DNA from 3 places in the Paenibacillus sp. V4I9 genome. Region 2 is predicted to be linked to each of the others. Evidence: riboswitches for the same ligand, from Rfam matches in the RefSeq annotation. Region 2 holds a riboswitch; each other region holds the start of a gene.

Region 1 (2,263 bases), 3.3 Mb from region 2:
CCATTCCACACCCGTTGAAGCCAATTTTCAACTCTTTAGGTACTTCTAGATTGCCAATTCGATGATGGATTGCTTCCGCATAAGGAATAGATTCACCTTTTTCCAAATTACAAAAATCGCATGCTTTGATTTGGGCAACATCACCAATCGGTGATAATAATAAACCAAGTGCACTTAGTTCGGATGTAATCTGGTTAGGGTTATTGGTTTGCACACGAACAATCAGTTGATGATGTGGCGAATATTCAATATCTCCACGATCTCCAACAATCTCGCCTAACGCACACAGTTGGGCTGCTGTTAATTTTTTATTCGCGATACCGGGGCTTACTGCAAACTCAAAGATAGATTGGGTCGCAGTCAGCTTATTGTCAAATTCAAAAGGCACCTCTTCATTCCCTTTGGATACTAGCTGCAAGGCTTCCATTGCAAGCTGTAAGGAGTTACTAGGTGACAAATTCGGCGATGACTTCAGCTGGGAAGGTTCTTTAATTTCAGTAACCTCATCCTCCAAGAGTTCATCTTCTTCATCGAACTCCTCCATGGATTCATCCCAATCCTGCTCATCAAATTGTTCCAAAGCCCAGGGCTCTGCCTCGGATTTCAACCTTTGATGTGGCTTGAGCGGTTGTGTTTCAGCACCTAATGTGTATTTCCGTTGATAACCGCGTGGTGTAATCATGAGTCCGTCATACAGCTTGGTTGCGGAATTACCAATAATAATTGTCGTTAACATGCCAATATCATGATTCAGCATATCAGCAAGCGTCGTCACAACAACATGTTGACGATCTCGATACGCACTTTTGACAATCCCAACAGGCGTTAAAGGAGAACGATACTTAAGAAGGATACGCTGAGTCTCAACAATCTGTCTGGTCCGTCTACCACTTCGCGGGTTATAGAGAGCAATGACGAAATCAGCCATCCCTGCTGCCTCAACCCGCTTCGCAATCAGCTCCCATGGCGTAAGATGATCACTTAAGCTGATGGTGCATGAATCATGCATAATTGGAGCACCTAGCAGAGATCCAGCCGAATGAACAGCTGAAATGCCAGGAATCACTTCCACTTGAACGCCTTCCTCACGCGTCCAGCCTTGTTCCATCAATACCTCATAGACAAGACCGGCCATTCCATACACACCGGCGTCTCCACTGGAAATAACGGCAACTTTCTTCCCCTGCTTCGCTTGCCGCACAGCCTCTTGCGCACGACTCACTTCTTCCGTCATGCCTGTTCGAACTACTTGCTGATCGGTTAATAGACCTGCTATAAGATCCACATAGGTGTTATATCCGATGATAACTTCACTTTCCCCAATTGCTTCCCGTGCACGCTTCGTAATATGTTCAAAACTCCCCGGTCCAAAGCCGATAATGAGCAGTTTTCCTGACAATTTGTATCACCCTTCCCCGTAATTACACAAACAAAAAAAGCATCCCTAACATAAGTCATGTTAGAAATGCTTGGTAAATTACTACAGTTAACAAAACCAGAAGTAACCGCTCTCTAACACTCCCTAATTCCTCGTAGGGTTATTGTGTTGTTGAATTAGGCAGGTCTCCTGACTTCATCATCCCCTTGCGCCTTCCCAGGTTGTTACCCAGTGGCATGTTGCAAGGAGTTACCGTAATAAACGGCGATTTTCACAGTGGCGGGTCCGTGCCGGTATTTCACCGGTCTTCCCTTTTAACCATACATCCGAATGGAAATATGGCACCTAATTCCAATGATATGCAATTACGATCATCCTACCATCTATTGATAGGGTTGTCACGTATTTATTCATAGATGGCTTGATAGAGTCCTTCCATCAAACTCTGGTAACTGCTTGGATTATAGGTCATTTCTGCAAAAGAAACTTGAATGACCTTATTGATCGTTTTAACGATAAAAAAACTATCCTCCCCACGCTCCGGGTCAATATAGGTATAGCACTCTAAGTGATTGCTTCCCGTTTTTTGACGTAAAAATTCCGTTGCTTCCGCACTTAAATTCGCATATTTAGGCATAGTTAGGTTCCTTTCCATTTAAACGAAGTGATGCTATCTATTATAGCGTATTTTTACCCTTTGATTCCTATTAAACGAGAAAGTATTTCTTTAATTTTCAGAATTTTCGTACTATAATGAATCTATCAAGATATCGCTTTCATTATATGAAGGAGGAATTGATATGAGCAGTCATGAAACGAATGGATTGGTGTTTGTCTTTACTGGCACTAGCGGTTCTGGTCGTAAAACAATTGCCCATCACATTG
Region 2 (2,263 bases):
AAAACCGCACTAATTTTGAGGAATTGTACGAAAAAGTCAAAACAGATGCAGAAGCAAGAGGCGCGATTCTTAATCTTGCCATGCGTTTAAATTTAGAGCTTGTGTGACATTCTAAAGAGGTAGTGCCATTCTTTCTTCAGGAGGCGAATGCTCATGGATAGTCATTTCATTAGCAAGCTGCACGACAAGCAGAAGAAAGCCGCGAAGAATTTGAGGACCCAAGGTGACGGTCAGCCAGGCAGTAATTTGCCGCACAAGAAGCACTAAAGTCTAATGGCACCATCAAGAGCCTGTAAGGAGATCTCCTTACAGGCTTTTGCTTTTCCTTCGTCCTTCGGCTTTAATGGGTATTTTAAACAGCATATTTGATACGATATTTCTCCATACTAATCAAGTGATCATTATTTCAATTTACAGGAGGATTAATCCATTATGGGCAAAAAGAAAAGTATGGACCAGCGGACTCAAAGCACAATCGATCATTCGAAGCAATCTTCTCGCATACAGGCCAATCTGGATTCAACAGAGCCTGGACATCACCAACCGAATCGTCCTTCCGTTTAAATGAGTGATTTGAATTCGTAAATACAGCATTCGATGAAGCCCCTGCCATTTGGTAGGGCTTTTTCCTTGTTTGTAAGTAGACTATGAGGTAAGATGAGATTTAAGTTTAAAAGATTTAAATAAACTTGGACACAATTTCATATTCGAAATAGGTGCTTACGTTCCGCTTTCCAAGCGCAGGGTAAGCTTAAAAGGGAAGATCGGTTAGAAGCCGACGCGGTCCCGCCACTGTAACAGAGGAGTCAACGTCTCTATCTCTATGCCACTGATCGACCGATTGGGAAGGCTGACGTTTGATGAAGATCCTGAAGCCAGGAGACCTGCCTATTTCAGCAGCACAGTTATATGCCTACGGGAGATAGGGAGGTGTTCTTATGAGTACGTGGGATCTATCAACAGTCCAACATCATGTACTTATCTGTAACGGGGGATCTTGCCTGAAAAATTCAGGAGATGAAACAACACTAGCCATCCGAGATGAAATTTCGAAGAACGGAGCCGAGCATCTTATACATACAACTCGGACTAGATGTAATGGCCGCTGTCAGGACGCAGGTGTTGTTACGGTGTATCCGCAAGGGATTTGGTACAAGGAAATGACACCAGAGACTGGGAGAAGGCTTGTTAGAGAGCATTTACTAGAGGGGAAACCACTCCAGGAACATATGATTTATAGCTTTGAGGAACGTTTTGTGCCAACCGGCATAGGAAATAAGGGCATTAGCCGCATACAAAGTAATAAATAATTATCATACATACCGTCCTAATACCAAAAACCCCATCCAAACTGGATGGGGTTTTAACTTTATTGTAGAGTCGTTGATTATCATTTATGCAAAAGATGACTAACGTGATACCACGACTATGTATACGGTCAAGTTGCTTCTGCTCGGCGAGTAATCTCAGGCTTAGGAATGGCAGCATTCCGCAGACCGTAGGTGACATCCTCATAAGGAGTATTCAGAATGATCTGCTGTTCCAAATCTTGAAAGACAAGTCCAATGTCTTGACGTAATTGTTTAAGTTCTTTGCGAGTGTAAGTCAAAGGTTCGTTCTCGCATAAAACTTGACCCGATGAAGGTGAATGAATGCCAATAGCATGAAGAAATAAAGTTGATTTTCCAGAACAGTTATGACCACAAATGGCCGTTAATTTTCCCTCGGGGATGCGGAGCTTTAACTTGTTCAAAGCTATAGTCTGTGAAGCGGGATAGCTGAAACTCACTTCTAAGGTTTCTAAAATCGTGCTCATCGGATACTCCTCCAATTCCAACGCAGCCAAATTTCGAGCAGCAGCAGCGTGAACCCTACATAACTTTCCAATTTATATCGAAAAGGTACAGGATTAGCTCGGTAAGGCGCCATGTGAATGTCATCCGTAAAACCTCGGGAGACAAGGCCATTTGACAATGATTTATACCGCTGCATCGTTTTGATAAACATTTGAACAATAATAATGGCTGTATCCTTTAGTCTATTTTGGAAACCGGTTTGACCGCCTCTTGATTGCTGAGCTACATACATGTTATTAGCAATTTCAAATAGGATGAACAGAAACCGATAGATGATAAGCATAATTTCCAGAACCAGCTTGGGAACACGAACTTTTTGTAAGACTTGCAGCAATTCGGAAAAAGGAGTGCTGAACATTATTAAGGACACGCAGCTTAGGCTCGCTATAATACGAACGAATAATTTG
Region 3 (2,263 bases), 2.2 Mb from region 2:
ATCGCCTTCGATTTTTTAACTGAAAGATTCCCCTCAAAACCTAATCTAGTTCAAGAATCAATGAGTGTGATACAGAGCACCCCCCTTCTCGTCGTTGTAACCTCGGATATCATCCCAGATGATGTAGACTCTTCCGAAGATAACGAATATGCCGTTGCATGCGCAATACATTCGATGTGGCTTATGGCAAGTGAGCTTGAATTGGGATTGGTATGGCGGACGCGCGGCGTTGGACTCATTCGTGATGAACGGTTATTTCGGTTTATCGGTTCGCCAGAAAACAAGAAGATCATCGGAACCCTTTTTGTCGGTTATCCGGAATCCGAAACACCTCGAACAACTCGTACCTCTTTTTCAAACAAAACTACGTGGCTATGAAAAATTGGGGATATTTCCTCGGTTGACTAATTAACTATTGACTTTCACCCATATATAGGATTAAATTCATCATAGTTAGAACAATATAGTATAAACATTCTAGGTGCCCTTGTGAGAGCAAGGGGTAACAGGGAATCGGGTGAAAATCCCGAGCGGACCCGCCACTGTAAAACAGAGATCTCTTTCATACTGCCACTCAATCATACTTTTGGGGAAGGCGAAAGAGAGCGTTAATCTGTGAGCCAGGAGACCTACCTAGTTTGAACACCATCATACATAGCCTTCGTGGAATAAGGTTCGGTGTAAGAAGAGGTCCCTGTTATTTTCTACAGGATGAATTTCTCGTAATTTCTTACCCCAACCTATTAGGTTGGGGTTTTCATTTTTCTATGAAAAATTTAGCCATACGGGGGATATGTTTTGAAAAATCTTTCAGAGGAGGTGAAACAATGAATATCGCAATTCAAAGACTTACTTCTATATCAATTGGACAAAATGTCGCCAAAATAATGTTTGTTTTACAGTGGATTTTGCTTCTTTCTTGGATTCCATTGACCTTGTACGGATTATTCTTCACACCGATTATGTCGTTACATGATGCTGTTCATCCTGCACGTCACAGTGTCACCATAGTACCTTGTCACTAACGTAATCACCTCTCCCCCGTGTGGCTAAATTTTTCAAAGACTATTATTTCAAGGAGGACAATAATGAAGTTCGATCTATTACGTTTTCTGATGCTGCTCATCTTACCTGTACTTATACTAGGTACTTTTGTATTTGGAGTTGCAATCTACGAAAGTTATGAAGAAAAAGGGGATTATTTAGTACCACAAAATCCAGTTGCACATGAACCAGCCAAATTCTCATATCAACTTACCAATCCTGTAACCAAGGAACCCTTAAATAACGCTAATGTCCAATTAGAAATTGTTAAAACGAAGGCAACAAATCCTTGGTTCAATGTGGGTTACTTACGTGATGATAATGAAGGAACTGGGCTTGTTTATAAAATGGATTCGATTTTGTATGACGGAAAACTTGAGATTGAGTCTATTTTTTGGGACGCTGGTTCATACGAAGCAAAAATAAAAGCAACATCAAATGAAATAGAAAAACCAATTGAAATTACCTTACCCATTAAAGTAGATGTGCCTCTTGGGCAAATCGTACGAACAATCGTTTTGTTCATAGCAATCTTTTTGTTAGCAATGCTCAGTGGAATTTTTGCTAAACGATTGGAAAATCCATTTAAAAAACAATCACAATATAAAAACCGTTATTCATCGTCAGCCGCAGCGTTACTCTTAATTGCAAGTTTATTAGTTGCTGGTACCCTTTCCTCAACTTCATTGGCGCACGAAGCGACTTCGGCCAATCATATTATGGTAGTTGAAAAAAATGGAGTTAAAGCTGAATTAAAGTTAAACCCTATGGATCCTGTTCAAAAGGGAGAACCCGCTCATTTTAATGTTACTTTTCAAGATTCAAAGACCGGTCAATACATCCAAGGGATGGATACTTCCCTATCGCTTTATCACGAGGACGATAACATAACTATGTTTTCAAATCGGACGCAGATTCAAGATGGAAAGTTAGATTTTGACTATGCTTTTCCAGATACAGCTAATTTCCATCTTAACTTTCACGCTTCACCCAATGGACAAAAATCAACTCTGACAGCGCCTTTGGATGGTGTATTCGCGTTTGAAGTTCCCCCCGTACAACCAAACTTATCGGCACAATTAAGAGCTGGGACATTAATGCTAATTGTTTTGATATTGGGTTTTGTTTTGGGGTTAGTTGGTACAAAAAGAAAACCATCCTTTGCATAAGAAGGGACGGGAATTAATTGCAGAATCTGAACACAAAATTTCAAGTTTTA

Evidence for each region. Region 2 has a riboswitch for cobalamin ahead of QFZ81_RS06230 ((2Fe-2S) ferredoxin domain-containing protein). Riboswitches for the same ligand answer to the same signal wherever they lie in the genome.
Region 1: linked by a shared signal. The riboswitch ahead of cobJ (precorrin-3B C(17)-methyltransferase) and the one ahead of QFZ81_RS06230 ((2Fe-2S) ferredoxin domain-containing protein) in region 2 are both predicted to bind cobalamin.
Region 3: linked by a shared signal. The riboswitch ahead of QFZ81_RS16395 (CbtB-domain containing protein) and the one ahead of QFZ81_RS06230 ((2Fe-2S) ferredoxin domain-containing protein) in region 2 are both predicted to bind cobalamin.

Annotation. Positions count from the first base shown of each region.
Region 1 is NZ_JAUSZE010000001.1:4,543,248-4,545,510, forward strand. Features, by position in the region: gene cobJ (precorrin-3B C(17)-methyltransferase) at 1-1,399, opposite strand, end outside; cobalamin riboswitch at 1,541-1,742, opposite strand; gene QFZ81_RS21430 (hypothetical protein) at 1,785-2,015, opposite strand; gene QFZ81_RS21435 (guanylate kinase) at 2,179-2,263, shown strand, end outside.
Region 2 is NZ_JAUSZE010000001.1:1,282,122-1,284,384, forward strand. Features, by position in the region: gene QFZ81_RS06215 (hypothetical protein) at 1-107, shown strand, start outside; gene QFZ81_RS06220 (DUF4023 family protein) at 154-267, shown strand; gene QFZ81_RS06225 (hypothetical protein) at 433-564, shown strand; cobalamin riboswitch at 698-906, shown strand; gene QFZ81_RS06230 ((2Fe-2S) ferredoxin domain-containing protein) at 939-1,310, shown strand; gene QFZ81_RS06235 (ATP-binding cassette domain-containing protein) at 1,439-1,816, opposite strand; gene cbiQ (cobalt ECF transporter T component CbiQ) at 1,813-2,263, opposite strand, start outside.
Region 3 is NZ_JAUSZE010000001.1:3,519,495-3,521,757, forward strand. Features, by position in the region: gene QFZ81_RS16390 (nitroreductase family protein) at 1-378, shown strand, start outside; cobalamin riboswitch at 463-651, shown strand; gene QFZ81_RS16395 (CbtB-domain containing protein) at 828-1,025, shown strand; gene QFZ81_RS16400 (hypothetical protein) at 1,089-2,213, shown strand; gene QFZ81_RS16405 ((2Fe-2S) ferredoxin domain-containing protein) at 2,231-2,263, shown strand, end outside.